DNA from 3 places in the Streptomyces sp. NPDC060035 genome. Region 3 is predicted to be linked to each of the others. Evidence: riboswitches for the same ligand, from Rfam matches in the RefSeq annotation. Region 3 holds a riboswitch; each other region holds the start of a gene.
The links. Region 3 has a riboswitch for S-adenosylmethionine ahead of thrC (threonine synthase). Riboswitches for the same ligand answer to the same signal wherever they lie in the genome.

Region 1: it holds a riboswitch for S-adenosylmethionine, as region 3 does, so the genes downstream of both, ACFWBQ_RS37900 (aminotransferase class V-fold PLP-dependent enzyme) here and thrC (threonine synthase) in region 3, are expected to answer to the same signal.
Region 2: it holds a riboswitch for S-adenosylmethionine, as region 3 does, so the genes downstream of both, ACFWBQ_RS01345 (hypothetical protein) here and thrC (threonine synthase) in region 3, are expected to answer to the same signal.

Annotation. Positions count from the first base shown of each region.
Region 1 covers NZ_JBHWVO010000059.1:220-6,271, forward strand. The annotation lists gene ACFWBQ_RS37900 (aminotransferase class V-fold PLP-dependent enzyme) at 1-1,207, opposite strand, end outside; SAM riboswitch class IV at 1,380-1,496, opposite strand; gene trpD (anthranilate phosphoribosyltransferase) at 1,579-2,643, opposite strand; gene ACFWBQ_RS37910 (cytochrome bc complex cytochrome b subunit) at 2,766-4,391, opposite strand; gene ACFWBQ_RS37915 (Rieske 2Fe-2S domain-containing protein) at 4,388-5,440, opposite strand; gene ACFWBQ_RS37920 (c-type cytochrome) at 5,437-6,052, opposite strand, start outside.
Region 2 covers NZ_JBHWVO010000001.1:296,800-302,851, forward strand. The annotation lists gene ACFWBQ_RS01340 (arabinan endo-1,5-alpha-L-arabinosidase) at 1-758, opposite strand, end outside; gene ACFWBQ_RS01345 (hypothetical protein) at 1,037-1,447, opposite strand; SAM riboswitch class IV at 1,497-1,607, opposite strand; gene ACFWBQ_RS01350 (cytochrome P450) at 1,734-2,957, opposite strand; gene ACFWBQ_RS01355 (cytochrome P450) at 2,954-4,249, opposite strand; gene ACFWBQ_RS01360 (FG-GAP-like repeat-containing protein) at 4,478-6,052, opposite strand, start outside.
Region 3 covers NZ_JBHWVO010000010.1:159,481-165,532, reverse strand. The annotation lists gene groL (chaperonin GroEL) at 1-867, opposite strand, end outside; gene ACFWBQ_RS18325 (cold-shock protein) at 1,179-1,385, opposite strand; gene ACFWBQ_RS18320 (MoaD/ThiS family protein) at 1,810-2,085, opposite strand; gene thrC (threonine synthase) at 2,113-3,408, opposite strand; SAM riboswitch class I at 3,427-3,554, opposite strand; gene ACFWBQ_RS18310 (glucosyl-3-phosphoglycerate synthase) at 3,708-4,658, shown strand; gene ACFWBQ_RS18305 (trehalose-6-phosphate synthase) at 4,715-6,052, shown strand, end outside.

The sequences.
Region 1 (6,052 bases), on a different contig from region 3:
CCGGCTCCGCCTCCGGGGCACCGCACTCGCCCGGGTCCTGCGGCTCGCTGCCCAGCAGGGTCCGTACGAGCGGGTGGGCGCAGAACAGGCCGTCGCGGACCCCGATGCCGTACTCGGCGGACAGCGCCGCGGCGAAGTGCGAGCTGTTCCAGCCCTCGACCACGAAGGAGATGACGCCGACCCTCGGGGCGTCGTCCCCGAACAGGGAGAGCACCCTGACCTCGGGGACCTCGGCCAAGCCCTCGCGGACCCGGGTGACCAGCTGCTGCTCACGCGTGACCAGCTGGTCGAACCCGGCCTCGGTCAGGGCCCTGCAGGCGGCGGCGATGGAGTAGACGCCGATCACGTTGGGCGATCCTGCCTCGTGCCGGGCCGCCGTGGTGTGCCACTCCACGTCCACACCGCCGTCGGTGCGCCGGGCGACCTTCCTGGAGGCGCCGCCGCCCGCGAGATACGGCTCCGCGTCCCGCAGCCAGTCGGCCCGGCCGGCGAGGACGCCCGAGCCGAACGGCGCGTACAGCTTGTGCCCGGAGAAGGCCACCCAGTCGACGTCCAGCTCCGTGATGTCCACGGGGTGGTGGGGCGCCAGCTGTGCGGCGTCGAGGACGATCCGGGCACCGTGCGCATGGGCGGCGGCGGCCAGTTCCTTCACCGGCCACAGCTCACCGGTGACGTTCGACGCGCCCGTCACACAGACCAGTGCGGGCCCGTGGGGGTCGCGGTCGGCCAGCGCCCGCTCCAGCGTCACGACTGCCTCGGCCGGGGTTCGGGGGGCGTCGAGGTAGGTCACCCGGGCGTCGCGCCAGGGCAGCAGCGAGGCGTGGTGCTCGGTCTCGAACACGAACACCTGGCAGTCCTTGGGGAGCGCGGCGGCCAGCAGGTTGAGGGAGTCCGTCGTCGAGCGGGTGAAGACCACCTGGTCCTCGGCGCGGCAGCCGAGGAATTCCGCGACGGTGACGCGGCTGCTCTCGAAAAGGTCGGTGGAGAGCTGCGAGAGATAGCCGGCACCGCGGTGCACGCTGCCGTAGTACGGGGCGTAGGCGGCCACGTCGTCCCACACCCGCTGCAGCGCCGGGGCGCTCGCCGCGTAGTCGAGGGCGGCATAGGCGACTTCACCGCCGGTAACCAGCGGAACGGTGACGTCCGCACCCAGAACCGGCAGCGGGGCACAAATGGACTGGTCGACGACAGCGGTGGAGACAGACATGGCGAACTCCCGTAACAGGCAGGCGAAAACCCGGCGCCGGCAGATACGCGGCAGCGCAGGGAAAGAGAAAAGGGTGTGCGGAAGAGGGCGTTGAGCCCTATCGCATTCGCTTGCTCACAAGAGGCTCCCTGGGGACCAGGACCCCGGGGGATGGCATTCACAGATGCCTAGGGGCCCGCGCTTGCCACAGACCTCGCTGCCTGCGGCCTGGTCTTCACCCGGGGCACCCCGCCACGGACGGAGGGTTGCCGGACAGCGAGCCGGGGCCTATTCGCTGTCACTCATGACCTGCGCAGCATCTTGCCATACCTGCCCGCATGCGCAAGGGCGCAGTCCGCGATCCGGACTGCGCCCCGACTCACGTCCTGCCCTCAGGCGTTGCTGGCGGCCACCCAGCGCTCCAGCGCCCGCTTGGCGGATCCCGAGTCGATCGCTTCCGCGGCCCTCGCGATCCCGGCCGCGATCTGCTCGCTCAGCGTGCCCTCGCCCGGGTCCAGCGCGACCAGTGCGGCAGCGGAGTTGAGGAGTACCGCCTCGCGTACGGGACCTGTCTCCCCGTCAAGCATCCGGCGGGCGACGTCCGCGTTGAACGAGGCGTCGGCACCGCGCAGCGCCGAGACCGGCACCAGCTCCAGGCCGACGTCCCGCGGGTCGAACGCCTCTTCGCGCACGGCTCCGTCCCGGACGATCCAGACCCGGGAGGTCGCCGTGGTGGTCAGCTCGTCGAGGCCGTCGTCGCCCCGGAAGACGAGCGCCGAATTGCCCCGGTCGGCGAGCACGCCCGCGACGATCGGCGCCATCTTGAGGTCGGCGACGCCGATGGCCTGGGAGCGCACCTGGGCCGGGTTGGTGAGCGGGCCGAGGATGTTGAAGGTGGTCGGCGTGCCGAGCTCCTTGCGGGCCCTCGCCGCGTACCGCAGGGCGGGGTGGAACTTCACTGCGAAGCAGAAGGTGATGCCCGCTTCCTCGGCGACCTCGACGACGCGCCGGGGCGTCAGTTCAAGATTGACGCCGAGCTTCTCGAGCACGTCGGATGCCCCGCTCGCCGAGGAGGAGGCGCGGTTGCCGTGCTTGACGACCTTGGCGCCGGTCCCGGCGACGACGATCGCCGACATGGTGGAGATGTTGACCGTCTTGGCCAGGTCGCCACCGGTGCCCACGATGTCGACCGTGCGGCCCGGCACCTGGATGGTGTGGGCGTGCTCGTACATCGCGCGTACGAGTCCGGTGACCTCGTCGACGGTCTCGCCCTTGGCCCGCAGGGCGATCGCGAAGCCGGCGATCTGTACGTCGGTGGCCTCGCCGCTCATGATGCGGTCCATGGCCCACGCGGTGTCCTCGGCCGTCAGGCTCTCGCCGCGCAGGAGGGGCATCAGCACGCCGGGCCAGGAACGGGCCGCCACGCTGTCGCCGCCGTCCGGGGTCACAACGTTCATGGTCCGCTCCTGGGGTCCACAGCCGATAAGGGGATCGCCCCACCCTATCCAGCCCCGGGGACAGCGAAGAGCCCCGTCCATCGAATGGACGGGGCTCCTGCTGTGGCGATCAGCTCAGGTGATCAGTGGTGGCCGTGGCCGCTGGTGATCTCCTTGTACTCCTCGGCAGAGGGCTTGGCGATCTGGCTCTGCTCGCCGTAGTAGCTCTTGCTGAGCTTGGCCCGCAGCTTCTGCAGCGCCGAAGGCTTGCGCTCGACACCGTTCTCGTCGACCGTCGGGCCGATCTCGGCCGGCTTGTACTGCTCGTGCGCGGTGAGCGTGTGCAGCTGCCCCTGGCTGAGCGGCTCGTGGATCTCGACGAACTCACCGTGCGGCAGGCGCTTGATGGTGCCGGACTCACGTCCGTGCAGCACCTTCTCCTTGTCGCGGCGCTGGAGGCCGAGGCAGATCCGCTTCGTCACGATGAACGCGATGACCGGGCCCACGAAGATGAAGATCCGGACGAACCACGAGATGGCGTTCAGCGACAGGTGGAAGTGCGTGGCCCACAGGTCGTTTCCACCACCCACGAAGACGATGAAGTACTCCGTGATCCAGGCGACACCGAAGGCCGTACGGGTCGGGGCGTTGCGCGGGCGGTCCAGGATGTGGTGCTCGCGCTTGTCCCCGGTGACCCAGGACTCGATGAAGGGGTAGACCGCGATCACGCCGAGCACCAGGCCGAAGGCCATCAGCGGGATGAACACGCCCAGGACGAGCGTGTGACCCCACAGGTTGATCTCCCAGCCCGGCATCACTCGGATCAGACCCTCGGCGAAGCCCATGTACCAGTCGGGCTGGGCGCCGGTGGACACCTGGTCCGGGCGGTACGGACCGAGCGCCCAGATCGGGTTGATCGAGGCGATGCCCGCGATGACGGTGATGACACCGAAGACCAGGAAGAAGAACCCTCCGGCCTTCGCCATGTACACCGGCAGCAGCGGCATGCCGACGACGTTCTTGTTGGTCCGGCCGGGACCCGCGAACTGCGTGTGCTTGTGGTAGAAGACCAGGATCAGGTGGGCCACGACCAGGCCGAGCATGATGCCCGGCAGCAGCAGAATGTGGATCGAGTAGAACCGCGCGACGAAGTCGCCGCCGGGGAACTCTCCGCCGAACAGGAACATCGAGATGTACGTACCGACGATCGGCGTCGCCAGGATGGCGCCCTGCGTGAAGCGGACACCCGTACCGGAGAGCAGGTCGTCCGGGAGCGAGTAGCCCGTGAACCCGGTGAACATGCCCAGCACGAACAGCAGGAAGCCGAACATCCAGTTGATCTCACGGGGCTTGCGGAACGCACCCGTGAAGAAGACGCGCATCATGTGCACGAACATGCCGGCCAGGAAGATCAGCGCGGCCCAGTGGTGGATCTGCCGTACGAGCAGACCGCCACGGACGTCGAAGCTGATGTCCAGCGTCGAGGCATAGGCCTCGGACATCCGGATGCCCTGCATCGGCTCGTACGAGCCGTGATACACGACCTCGTTCATGCTCGGGTGGAAGAACAGCGTCAGATACACACCCGTGAGGATGATGATGATGAAGCTGTAGAGGCAGATCTCACCGAGCATGAAGGACCAGTGGTCCGGGAAGATCTTGCGCATGTTGGCCTTGGCCAGGCCGTAAATGCCCAGCCGGCCGTCCGCCCAGTCTGCTACCCGCTCACCGGCGGGCGCCTTGCGCTTTGAATCCGTCGCAGTACTCATCCGCGCTCCCAGAAGGCAGGACCGACGGGCTCTTCGAAGTCGCCGAGCGCCTCGAGGTTGCCCTCGCTGTTCACACCGATCCGCAGCTGCGGAAGGGCGTGACCGGCCGGACCGAAGATGACGCGGGCGCCGTCGGAGAGGTCGAAGGTGGACTGGTGGCACGGGCAGAGCACGTGGTGCGTCTGCTGCTCGTACAGGCTGATCGGGCAGCCGACGTGGGTACAGATCTTGGAGAAGGCCACGATTCCCTCGTGGGCCCACTCACGCTCACGCTTGTCCTTGATGTTCTCCGGCTCGATGCGGATGATCATCAGGGCAGCCTTGGCGATCTGCGTCTGGAAGTCGTGCGCGTCCTCCTCCAGGCCCTCGGGCATGGCGAAGGTCAGCGAACCGACGACGACGTCCTCGGGACGAAGCGGCTCCATCGTGTTCATGTTGATGAGCTGCTTGCCCTTGGCCCACAGGGTCGAGCGGAGCTTCTTCTCCGGCAGCGGACCGAGGTCGCGCAGCAACATCACGCCGGAGAGCGGCACCAGGGCCAGCGCACCGAACATGGTGTTCCGGATCAGCTTGCGCCGCCCGATCGCCGACTCCTCGGCACCTTCCGCGAAGTCGGCGAGAACCTTCGCCTTGACCTCGGGCTCGGCCTGGATGGCGTGCCGGTCGTCGGCGACCTCCACGTCGGACATCAGGGTGCGCGCCCAGTGGACGGCGCCTGCGCCGATGCAGAAGAGCGCCACACCCAGGGTCAGACCCAGGGAGAAGTTGAGCGAGCTCACATGCCCGAACGGCCAGATGTAGACGATCTGGTCGACCGGGAAAATGAGGTAGGACGCGATGAAAGCGATCGTCGCCAGCATGGACAGCGTGAACATGAAGGCGACGGCTCGCTCGGAGCGGCGCGCAGCCCGTTCGTCGATGTCCTGGATGCGCGGCCGGTGGGCCGGCAGCCCCGGGTCGGCGAACGGATCGCCGGCACTCTCTACCGCGCCGTGCGCGGTGTCCTGCTCTGCGGGCAGGACCTCTTCTGGAATCTCTTGGCTACTCATGACTTCTTGGCCTTAGCGGTGTGGGCCGCGACCCAAACGGCAACTGCGATCAGGGCGCCGAGCCCGAAGATCCATGCGAACAGACCTTCGCTGACCGGTCCGAGACCACCCAGGCTGAGGCCACCGGGGGTTTCGGCGTCGTCACCGTTCACGGTCTTGATGTACGCGATGATGTCCTTCTTCTCCTTCTCCGGCATGGTGCTGTCGGGGAAGGACGGCATGCTCTGCGGGCCGGTCTGCATGGCCTGGTAGATGTGCTTCGGGCTCACGCCTTCGAGGTTCGGGGCGTACTTGCCGTATGTCAGCGCGCCGCCCTCACCTGTGAAGTTGTGGCACTGCGCGCAGTTCGTACGGAACAGGTCACCACCCCGGGCGACGTCCGCGCCCGCGGGATCGACCTGACTCTCGGTCGGCGTGATCGGACCGGCGCCCAGGGACGCGACGTACGCCGCGAGCTGGTCGATCTCGGCCTGGGTGTAGATGACCGGCTTCTTCGGTACCTGGGCACCCGGCTGCTGAGCCGGCATACGTCCGGTACCGACCTGGAAGTCGACGGCGGCGGAGCCGACGCCCACGAGGGACGGCCCGTCGGTGGTGCCCTGACCGCCGGTT
Region 2 (6,052 bases), on a different contig from region 3:
ACACCGGTCGCCCTGCCCACCTTGATCTTGTACGTGGAGCTGGTGCCCGCACAGCAGGTGTCGTACGAGGCGAAGAGGTAGTAGTAGCCGTTGCGCTTCACGATCGAGGGCGCCTCGACGGCCTTGGTCCCGGTGGGGCGGGAGGCGAGCGAGTGGCGCGCGGTGTCTCCGGCGTACTGCTTTCCGGTCGACGGGTCGATGCGGATCATCTTGATGCCGGTCCACCAGGACCCGAAGGACATCCACCACTTGCCGTCGTCGTCCACGAAGAGGTTGGGGTCGATGGCGTTGTAGTCGCTCGACGAGTTCGAGGTGTAGACGATCCCGTAGTCGCTCCAGCTGCCCGCCTGGCCGGTGGTGGAGGCCGCGAGGCCGATCGCCGACGTGTTCGACCCGAAGGACGAAACGGCGTAGTACATCAGGTACGTGCCGCCGCGGTAGGAGATGTCCGGGGCCCAGGGGTCGGACGCGGAGGAGTAGTTCTTCCACCAGCTCGGCTTCGTCGTGAAGGCGTTGCCCGATCGCCCGAAGGAGGTGCGGTCGGTGGAGGTGCGGAGCTGGAGGCCTTCGCCGGTGGAGTAGAGCAGGTACTGGCCGGACGTGCTCCGGATCATGGTGGGGTCATGGACGACGATGTCGCCGTTGACGGCACCGGGGTTGGGGTACGCGGACGCGCTCGTCGGCACGAGCGCCAGCAGAAGTGCGGCGGGCAGGGCGGCGAGGGTCCTTCGCGGAATTCTTCTCGGGATGCGGCTCATCAGGAGACCTTCTTCGGTCGTGTCGGAGGTACCCGGCAGTCGTCAACGAGGACGGAGAGGTTGCCATGTGCATGACATCGATTTGTTCGACCGGTCGAATGGTGCTCGTCACTTCGGACGGCCGGCCCGGACGGGACCGTAGAATCGAACACGTCTTGCGTCAACGGATTGAGCGCGCATTCAACGAAAACCCGGACCGTGTCCGGGATCACGAACGGGCCGGCCCACCCATATCGGGGTGGAACCGGCCGAACGCGACTATTCCGTGGACCAGTTGGCTACAGCCCGTAGGTGAAGTTCCCGCGACCGGTCTGCTGCCGATCGGGTGCGGCGGATTCACACAGCGGACCGCCCTCGGTTCCGACATTCACCAGCCCGGTCGCCTCACCGCCGAGGCCCACGAACCGCAGCGCGTGCCAGCGCGGGAGCCAGTAGACGCGCCCGCGGTGATCCGTGAGCAACTCCCGCAGATCGGCGGGGGCATGCATCCACACCTCGGGCAGGCCACCGGGGTGCTCGAAGGCGGCGCGCAGCACCAGCCAGCCGTCGTCGCGGACATCGCCCGCAGTCAGGAGCAGTTCCACAGCCTGGCCGGGTTCCTGTACGCACTTCTTGGCGTGGATCCAGTGCACGTGGTGGCCGGGCGCGTACCGCGCGCAGGCGTCGCTGTGAATGAGGTGAGGGAGCATGGCCGTTGTCGCCTTCCGGGGTCCTGGACCCCGGGGGCCCGACCCCGGTGGTCCGCTGTTCCCCGCACGATGCCGCGCGGGGCGGGTCGTCACCCGGAGCACCCGCAGCGGAGCGGGGTGCCGTCCAGCGAGCCGGGGCTTTCCACTGGAACTCATGACCCATCAAAAGCCTAACAGGAGCCGAGACGGCGTCCGGGCTTGCGTACGCCGCCCTCGCGCGTACGGGCGTGACGCAACGCCCGTACGCATCCACGCCCTTGCACACGTTCTCCTCGTCGAATTCGCCTCAGCCGTGCAGCAGGACGGGGAAGGCCTCCATGTCGTTCTGCGTCATCACCGGCAGCTTGCGGATCTCGCTGTCCGGTATCGCCGGCTTGAGCGCGGGGAACCGCGCGAAGAGGGCGGGGAGAGCGATGGCTGCCTCCACGCGTGACAGCGCGGCACCGGGGCAGATGTGGGGGCCGTGACCGAAGGTCATGTGCCGGATCGGTGTCGCGCGGGTGATGTCGAAGGAGTCGGCGTCCTCGCCGTGCTGTTCGGCATCGCGTCCGATGACCCGGTAGGAGATGACCACGCCCTCCCCCTCGGCGATCACCTGGTCGCCGACCTGGATGTCCTCCGTGGCGAAGCGCATCAGCAGATGCGTGGTGGGCGTGTCCCAGCGCAGCGTCTCCTCGACCACCGTCTCCCACGGGATCTCTCCGTCGAGCACCCTCTTCAGCTGGTCGGGGTGGGCGAGCAGAGCGCGTACGGCGTTGAGGATGAGCCCGATCGTGGTCTCGTGCCCGGCGGCCACCATGGCCTTGAGGTTGCCGACGACCTCCTCCTCCGTGAGCGGCTCGCCGCCCTCGTCGGCCAGGATCAGGGCGCTGGTGAGGTCGTCGGTGGGCCGCGCCGTCTTCTCCCGTACGAGGTCGGTGTAGAAGACGTCCAGCTCCTGCAGCAGTGCCAGGCGCTCCTCCTGCGGGGTGAGCATGGAGAAGAAGGCCTTGTACTGCTTCGTCAGCATGGGGAACTGCGCCTCGTCCACCCCCATCAGCAGTCCGACGACCCGCATCGGCAGCGGCTGGGCGAAGACGGCCTTGAGGTCGACGACACCGTCCTTGCCCTGCTCGGCGAGCGCGTCCAGCAGCTCCTCGGTGAACTTCTCGATGGCGGGGCGGATCGCCTCGAGCCTGCGCGGGGTGAGCGCCTGGGAGGTCTTGGTCCGCAGCCTCCGGTGCTCCCCGCCGTCGACCGTGAACATCGAGCGCCCGGCATCGATCATTCCGATGAGCGGCCAGGCATGGGTGACCTCCCCGCTCCGCCACAGCCCCCAGGCGTCCAGGTCCTTCACCAGCCGTGGATCGACGAGCAGGTGACGCGCCTCGGCGTGCCGGGTGACGGTCCACGCCGGGACCCCCAGCAGCTCGATGCGTGCGAGCGGGCCCGCTTGGCGCAGCTGCTCGGTCTCACCGTCGAGGTTCTGGACCATGGGATCGATGACCACGGTCGCGTGAGGGCAGTTCACAGCAGGTCTCCTGTCGAACGTGAACGTACGGGAGCGAAGCGGACGGGGAGCGCGTTCATCCCGCGCAGGAAGGCGGACGGCCGCCGGACGAGATCCTCTGCGGGGACGGCGAGTTCGAGATCGGGCAGCCGGTCGAGGATGACCTCGATGGCGGTACGGGCGATGGTCTCGGCAATCTCCTGCGCGGGGAAGGGGCAGCGGTACTCACCATGGCTGAACGCCAGATGCGCGCTGTTGCTGCTGTGCCTCGCGCCGCCGTCGGACCCCAGGTCCTGGCGTACGAGAGGGTCGGTATTGGCGGCCCCCAGCCCGAGCAGCAGCATGTCCCCGGCCCGGATCGTCCGTCCGCCGAGCCGGGTGTCGCGGACGGCCCAGCGGCCGGCGAGGATCTGGGTCGGGCTCTCCTCCCAGAGGACCTCGTTCATGGCGTCGCCGACGCTGCGCCGGCCGCCGGAGAGCGAGTCGGCGAACTGGTCCTCGGTGAGCATCAGCCGCAGGGAGTTGCTGATCCAGTCGGCGGTGGTCAGGTGGCCTGCGGCCGTGATGGCCATGAGGTCGAGCGCGTACTCCTGATCGGTGAAGGGCTCGGGGTCGGCGAGCATCCGGGACGTGACGTCGTCCCCGGGCGCGTCCCGCTTGGCCGCCACGAGCCGCTGCATGTGCTCGGCGAACCGGCCGTACGCCTCCTGCGCGCCCGGTCCCCCGTCGGCCAGGTCCTTCAGGACCCGGGCGATGTCCGCCCCTTCGGCGTCGGGGAAGCCGACGAGCCGGGCCAGGACGAGAACGGGCAGCGGTTCGGCGAATTCGGCCACGAGATCGGCCGTTCCCCGGCTGCAGATGCCGTCGACGAGCCGGTCGGCGAGCTGTTCGCAGTGCCCCCGGATCTCGAACGGATCGGCGCTCTCGAGGGCGGGCACCACCATCTCGGCATGCCGCCGGTGTTCGGCGCCCGCGGTGAAGTAGATGGACGGCATGGGCCGCCCGACCATCGGAAGCAGCGGCCAGTCCTCGGGAATGTGCTCCCACTGGTTCCACAGCCCGACATCCCTCGGGAACAACTCACCGTCGCTGGTGACCTGGTGGAGCTCCCGGTAGCCGACGATCAGCCAGGCCGGGAAGCCGCCGGGGAGCTCGACCGGCACCACGGGCCCGTACTCGTGCCGCATGGTCCGGTAGAGGGCCTGCGGCGCGGTGTGGAACTCCGGCCCGCTGAGCGGTACGGGGGCGGTGGCGGCGTGCGCGGGGCAGCCACCGCCGGATGCGGGCGCGGCGGACTGAGGAGGGGTCGTCATCGTACGGACTCCTGGGAGACGGCTTCGCGCGTTGCGGCCATACGATCAACGCGGGACCACTATAAGGAGGTTGGGTGAAGCGGTGGGCGTCAATCGCGCCGATCTTCGACCTTTGACGATCACAGGCTTCCCAGGCTCTTCCCTGAATGTTCGAAACGGACAGCTTCCCGGCCGTCACCGACGCGTGGGGGACGGCAGCGCTGCCGTCCCCCACGCTCGCTCCGAGCGTCAGAGGCACTTTCCGTTCAGCCAGGACGCGAACTCCTTCGTCCATGTGGTGGCCAGCGGCACCGAGGTGACCGGGGAGCCGTACCGGGTCAATTTGTCCTGCCACGAGGTGTAGTTGCCGGAGGCCGCCGGAGCAGGCTCCTCCCAGTCGACCGTGTCGACCCAGTTGGGGTGACCCGTGAGCGTGGCGCCGAGACCTGCTGCCTCGATGCGCCTCTCGAGCTCGGGTCTCAACTCGGTGTCACCCGTGTAGATCATGATCTTCTGCGCGGAGGCACGTTCCGAGATGGGCGCGATGACTTCGTTCCACCCGGCGTCGCGGATAGCCGAGTTGCTGCTGAGCAGCGACTGCCTGCTCGCGCCCTTGAGCTCCACCAGAGCAGCCATCTGCTGGCTCTTGGCACTGTCGAGCCATTCGCGGAAGGTGTACACGGTCTCACCGGTGTACGGACCGCGGTCGATCGTGCGGCCCTTGAGCTGGTCGGCGCCGGTAGCCCACCAGAGTTCCGAAATATCGGCGCTTGTGCCCGTCAGGCCTCTGGTCGTGCTGTTATGCCACATCACACCCTTGGTGCCGTCCTTGGTGAGCTGGAGGTCGGCCTCCACACCGCCCGCTCCCCAGCTCTTCTGCTGCGCGAGACCCTTCGGGTGGTTCGGCTGACGAACCTGGTCCCGTTCCCAAGGGTTCGCGTCGGTGGGGTAGCCGCCGTGCCCGTAGACCGTCGGGCAGATGGGCAATGGCGGGTGGCTGTTGTAGCGTTCGATCATGTGGACTCTGTCGAAGGTCCAGCCGGTGGCAGCCTCCCAACTGTGCAGAGAAGCGTTGAGGTTGCCGTCGTCCTTGGCGGTGAAGGTAATGGTCTTCACCCGTCCGTCACTGTATCCGTAGAGGGTGGCGAGGTCGTCGCGACCGTCACCGTTGTAGTCGCCGGTGACGATGTGCATCTGGTTCCGGTCGTACGAGCCCGCCACGATGTTCAGTATCTCGCGACGGTTGCCGAACTTGCCTTCGGCGTCGAGGTCGAAGCTGATCAGGGCGTCGTGACCGTCGCCGTAGTCGTACCACGCGGCGAATTCGTCGCGGCCGTCGCCGTCGAAGTCACCGGAATGCACGCTCGCCCGGCCGAACTGCCAGCCGGTGGACTCCCAGCCGTGGACGGGCTCGTTGAATCCGCCGTCGGGCTTGGCGGCGAAGGACATCAGCGTCACGGTGCCGGAGTCGTAGCCGTACAGGGCACCGAGGTCGTCGCGACCGTCACCGTTGAAGTCGCCGGTGACGAACTTCATGCGCTCGACGTGCCACCCGTCTGCGTCGACGCGGGCGAAGGACGAGAAGTGTCCGGCGAAACCGCCGTTGACATCGGCAAGGAGTGTGAAGAGCTTGTCGTCGCCGTTGCCGTAGTCGTACCAGACAGCGACGTCGTCGCGGCCGTCGCCGTCGAAGTCACCGGCCTGGGCGGTCATGGCATCGAAGGTCCAGTTACCGGGGGCCGCGGTCCAGGAGGAGAAGGGAGCGGCGAACGTACCGCTGCCTGTTCCGAGCCAGGTGAAGAGGGTGACCCGTCCGTCGTCGTA
Region 3 (6,052 bases):
GTCGCCGAGCATGGCCTTGCGGCGGTCACCGAAGCCCGGAGCCTTGACGGCGACGGACTTGAAGGTGCCACGGATCTTGTTGACGACCAGGGTCGACAGAGCCTCGCCCTCGACATCCTCCGCGATGATCAGCAGCGGCTTACCCGACTGCATGACCTTCTCGAGCAGCGGAAGGAGGTCCTTCACGTTGCTGATCTTGGAGTTGACGATCAGGATGTACGGGTCGTCGAACGACGTCTCCATACGCTCCATGTCGGTCGCGAAGTACGCCGAGATGTAGCCCTTGTCGAAGCGCATACCCTCGGTGAGCTCGAGCTCCAGACCGAAGGTCTGGGACTCCTCGACGGTGATGACGCCTTCCTTGCCGACCTTGTCCATCGCCTCGGCGATCTTGGCGCCGATCTCGGTGTCGGCAGCGGAGATGGAGGCCGTCGAAGCGATCTGCTCCTTGGTCTCCACATCCTTCGCCTGCTCCAGCAGAGCGGCGGAGACGGCCTCGACGGCCTTCTCGATGCCACGCTTGAGAGCCATCGGGTTGGCACCCGCGGCGACGTTGCGCAGGCCCTCGCGGACGAGCGCCTGGGCGAGAACGGTTGCGGTGGTCGTACCGTCGCCGGCGACGTCGTCCGTCTTCTTGGCGACCTCCTTGACCAGCTCCGCACCGATCTTCTCGTACGGGTCCTCGAGCTCGATCTCCTTGGCGATGGAAACACCATCGTTGGTGATCGTGGGCGCGCCCCACTTCTTCTCGAGGACGACGTTTCGGCCCTTGGGGCCGAGGGTGACCTTGACGGCGTCGGCGAGCTGGTTCATCCCGCGCTCGAGACCGCGCCGTGCCTCCTCGTCGAACGCGATGATCTTGGCCATGTGAAGTGGTCCTCCCGGACAGGGGTGGATTTCTCCGGACCGAGAGGCGCCCGCGACGGACGGCCAGCGTGCTCAGCGGTTCCTTGCCCCACTGAGCCTGCGGGCCTCACCGGCCCGGTCCAAGTTCTGTCACTCTCACCTGGAGAGTGCTAACGCCAATGATTAGCACTCGACCCCTGCGAGTGCAAGCGTCCCCCTCCAAATGTGGACACCCACGAGGGGCCGCGCCGGACGCACGGAGGGCCCGTACCCCCTTTCGGAGGTACGGGCCCTGCGTGTGTGAGTAGTGTCGTTGGCCGACCGCGCCGAGCTCAGCCGACGGCGAGCTTGACCATGTCCGCCTGCGGCCCCTTCTGGCCCTGCGAGATTTCGAATTCAACTCGCTGACCCTCTTCGAGGGTGCGGTATCCGTCCATCTGGATCGCGCTGTAGTGGACGAAAACATCCGCACCACCGTCGACCGCGATGAAGCCGTACCCCTTCTCCGCGTTGAACCACTTGACGGTGCCCTGAGCCATGCCTAACTCCCCTATTACTGGCCCTTGCACAGGACCGCACTTCGCGGGCCCGGGTCAGAACTCACCCTCCGACAGGAGAGGGTGGCGTGCGCCGGAACGCGTCGACCGCGGCCGAATGTATCTGCCCAACTGCCCTCTGCAACAGGTCAATCGGACGAGAATTCTGGGCATGGCTGAACGCCCGGATAGGCAGAACTCGTGAGATTCCAGGGCAAGTCGGGCCTGACAAAGGCCACTTATGGCGCAATGGGTTCACGTACTTTGGCTGCTTCTTATCGCGACCGGGCGCATTCTCATATGCGGGCGGCACAGGCAGCGGAGGGGACTTCCCCAACTGTACCGCGCTCAACCATGCAGAATTGCCCCCTCCGCTTCTCTTGCGGAGGGGGCAATGGTGTTCACGCTGCGAAGTCGAACAGGACGGTCAGCCTCCGGCGACGGCCGGGATGATCGAGATGCCGGCGCCCTCCGGGGTGGCCGTCTGCAGGCCGCCCTCGAAGCGCACGTCGTCGTCGTTGACGTACACGTTCACGAAGCGGCGCAGCTTGCCCTGGTCGTCCAGGACGCGGGCGGCGATGCCCGGGTGGTTCTTCTCAAGGGACTCGATGACCTCGGAGAGGATCGTGCCCTCGGCCGGGACCTCGGCCTGACCGCCCGTGTAGGTGCGGAGGATGGTGGGGATACGGACCTTGACGCTCATGGGGTGCCTTCCTTCGGTCTCGGGTGGTCAGCTGGCCGCGAGGCCCGCGTCGCGGAACGCGTCCAGGCTGGGCCGGATCGTGGCCGACAGGCCGGTCGTCGGGGCGACGGCGTCCAGCGTCTTCAGGCCGTCACCGGTGTTCAGGATGACCGTGGTCAGCGACGGGTCGAGCAGACCGGCGTCGATCAGCTTCTTCGTCACGCCGACCGTGACACCGCCCGCGGTCTCGGCGAAGATGCCCTCGGTGCGGGCCAGCAGCTTGATCGCGTCGACGACCTGCTCGTCGTTGACGTCCTCGACGGCACCGCCGGTGCGCCGGGCGATGTCCAGGACGTACGGGCCGTCGGCCGGGTTGCCGATCGCCAGGGACTTGGCGATCGTGTTCGGCTTCTGCGGCCGCACGACGTCGTGTCCGGCCTTGAAGGCGGTGGAGACCGGGGAGCAGCCCTCCGCCTGGGCACCGAAGATCTTGTAGGGCCTGTCCTCGACCAGGCCGAGCTTGATCAGCTCCTGCAGACCCTTGTCGATCTTCGTGAGCTGCGATCCGGACGCGATCGGGATGACGATCTGGTCGGGCAGCTGCCAGCCGAGCTGCTCGCAGATCTCGTACGCCAGCGTCTTGGAGCCCTCGCCGTAGTACGGCCGGAGGTTGACGTTGACGAAGCCCCAGCCCTCGCCGAGCGGGTCGCCGATGAGCTCCGAGCAGAAGCGGTTGACGTCGTCGTAATTGCCCTCGATGCCGACCAGTTCGCCGCCGTACACCGCGGCCATGACGATCTTGCCCTGCTCCAGGTCGTGCGGGATGAACACGCACGAGCGGAAGCCGGCGCGGGCCGCCGCTGCGCCCACCGCACCGGCGAGGTTGCCGGTGGAGGAGCAGGAGAGTGTGGTGAAACCGAAGGCGCGGGCGGCCTCGACGGCGATGGCGACGACACGGTCCTTGAAGGAGTGCGTCGGGTTGCCGGAGTCGTCCTTGACGTACAGGCCGCCGGTGACGCCCAGCTCACGGGCGAGGTTGTCGGCCTTGACCAGCTTCGTGAAGCCGGGGTTGATGTTGGGCTTGTCCGCGACATCGGCGGGGACCGGCAGCAGCGGCGCATAGCGCCAGATGTTGTCGGGACCGTCGGCAATGCGCTTCTTCAGCTCTTCGGGGGAGCCGCTCGGCAGGTCGTACGCCACTTCGAGCGGCCCGAAACAGGACGCACAGGCGAAAATGGGACCGAGCTCGAAACGCTCGCCGCATTCGCGGCAGGAAAGCGCTGCGGCGGAACCCAGGTCCACGGCAGAAGATTCGGTGTTCGCTGCAACTGTCTGAACAGACACGATGGCGGAGGCCCTTTCTCCTCATCTTCCTTGCGACGTATTTCGCCACAAGACGGAATTGGCACCTTCCCCACCGTGACCTCGCGGTCGGCAGGAGGGTTGCCGGGACTTCAACGGGCCGTTCCCTCAGTCCCTCTGGATGAGCGCTATGGCACCGGACCATCGATCCGGGCATTTATTCGCGGACCGACCCCGACATGCGAGGGCCATCCGCGTTGTTCAAGACTGTAACCGAAGCCCCGGACGATTGAGATAGTCGTCCGAACCGCGAGATGGATCACATACAGGGAGTATCGACCGTGCTGGAAGAGGTGGAACGCTGGCTGACCAGGCGTTCCTGGTCGGCTGCCGACCGCCCGCTGGAACGCCTCACGGCCGCGCGAGCGAGGGATCCGCACCGCGCCGGAGTGAGCGTCGTCCTGCCCGCCCTGAACGAGGAGGCGACGGTCGGCGAGATCGTCGAGGAGATCCGGCGCGAGCTGATGGAGAAGGTCCAGCTCGTCGACGAACTGGTGGTGATCGACTCCGGTTCCACCGACGCCACCGCCGCGGTGGCGCGTCGGGCGGGTGCCAGGGTGGTGCACCGGGACGCGATACTCCCCCGGATACCGGCCGTACCCGGCAAGGGCGAGGTGCTGTGGCGGTCACTGCTGGTGACCAGCGGTGAGATCGTCTGTTTCATCGACGCCGACCTCAAGGACTTCTCGGCGGACTTCGTCTCCGGGATCGTCGGCCCGCTGCTGACCGACCCCGAGGTGCAGTTCGTCAAGGCCATGTACGACCGCCCGCTCGGAGAAGCCGCAGGCCAGGGCGGCCGGGTCACCGAACTGGTGGCGCGCCCTCTGCTCAATCTGCACTGGCCGCAGCTGGCCGGCTTCGTCCAGCCGCTGGGCGGCGAGTACGCCGTACGCCGCTCCCTGCTCGAACGGCTCCCCTTCCCCGTCGGTTACGGAGTGGAGCTGGGCCTGCTCGTCGACGCACTGCACACGGTGGGCCTGGACGCGCTGGCGCAGGTGGACGTCGGCGTACGCAAGCACCGCCACCAGGACGGCCAGGCACTCGGCCGGATGGCGGCGGCGATCTACCGCACGGCCCAGCTGAGGCTCTCCCGGGGGCATCTGGTGCGGCCCGTTCTCACCCAGTTCGAACGGGGCGAGAACGGCTTCGTACCGCACACCCACGCGGTGGACACCGAGGAGCGGCCGCCGATGCGCGAGATCGCGGAGTACGCGTCCCGCCACGCGGCGTGACGTTTCGCGGTGGGCTTCGCGTTTGGCGGCTCACCGAACGGGCTAGGTTCGGGTACATGGTCTCCGAGCACACTGCCAAGGTCCTCGTCGCGTCCAATCGCGGCCCCGCGTCCTACGCGCTGCGCGAGGACGGCACGCTCGATGCGAAGCGGGGCGGGGGCGGCCTCGTCTCCGGCCTGAGCGCCGTCGAGGACAAGCTGTGGGTGTGCGCGGCCCTGGGTGACGGCGACCGCGAGGCGGTCCGGCGGGGTGTGGCAGAGCCCGGCGTCCGCATGCTCGACATCGACGCCGGGGTCCACGACGACGCGTACAACGGCATCGCGAACTCGGTGCTCTGGTTCGTGCACCACATGATCTACCAGACGCCGCTGGAGCCGGTCTTCGACGCCGGATTCCGGCGGCAGTGGGCGTCCTTCGAGGCGTACAACCGTGCCTTCGCCGAGGCCCTCGCCGAGGAGGCGGGCGTGGGTGCGGCGGTCCTGGTTCAGGACTACCACCTGTCGCTGGTGCCCGGCATGCTCCGCGAGCTCCGCCCCGACCTGCGGATCGGCCACTTCTCGCACACTCCGTGGGCCCCCGTCGACTACTTCCGGTTGCTGCCCGACGACATCGGCGAGCAGCTGCTGCGCGGCATCCTGGGCGCCGACCGGGCCGCGTTCCTGACCCGCCGCTGGGCGGACGCGTTCATCGGCTGCTGCACGGAGATCCTGGGCGGCACCGGCCACACCCGGATCGGGGTGCACGGGCTGGGCGCCGACGCGGACTTCCTGCGCCGCCGCTCCCACGAGGCCGACGTGGACGAGCGGATGGAGACACTGCGGGAGCAGGTGGGCCCCGGCAGGCGGACGATCGTGCGGGTGGACCGCACCGAGCTCTCCAAGAACATCGTCCGCGGGCTGCACGCCTACCGGGCGCTGCTGGAGGAACACCCCGAATGGCGTGAACGCGTGGTGCACGTGGCGTTCGCCTACCCCTCGCGGCAGGACCTCACCGTGTACCGCGACTACACCGCCGAGGTGCAGCGGGTCGCCGACAGCATCAACGCGGAGTACGCCACGGAGGGCTGGACCCCGGTCATCCTCCACGTCGACGACGACTTCGCCCGCTCGCTCGCGGCGTACCGGCTGGCGGACGTGGCCCTGGTCAACCCGATCCGCGACGGCATGAACCTGGTCGCCAAGGAAGTCCCGGTCGTCTCCGACACCGGCTGCGCGCTGGTGCTGTCGCGGGAGGCGGGGGCGTACGAGGAGCTCGGCGAGGACGCGATCGTCGTCAACCCGTACGACGTGTCGGCCACGGCGGCGGCGCTGCACGAGGCGCTGACGATGGAGGACGGCGAGCGGGGCGCGCGCACGAAGCGGCTGGCTGCTGCGGCGACCGCGCTGCCGCCGCAG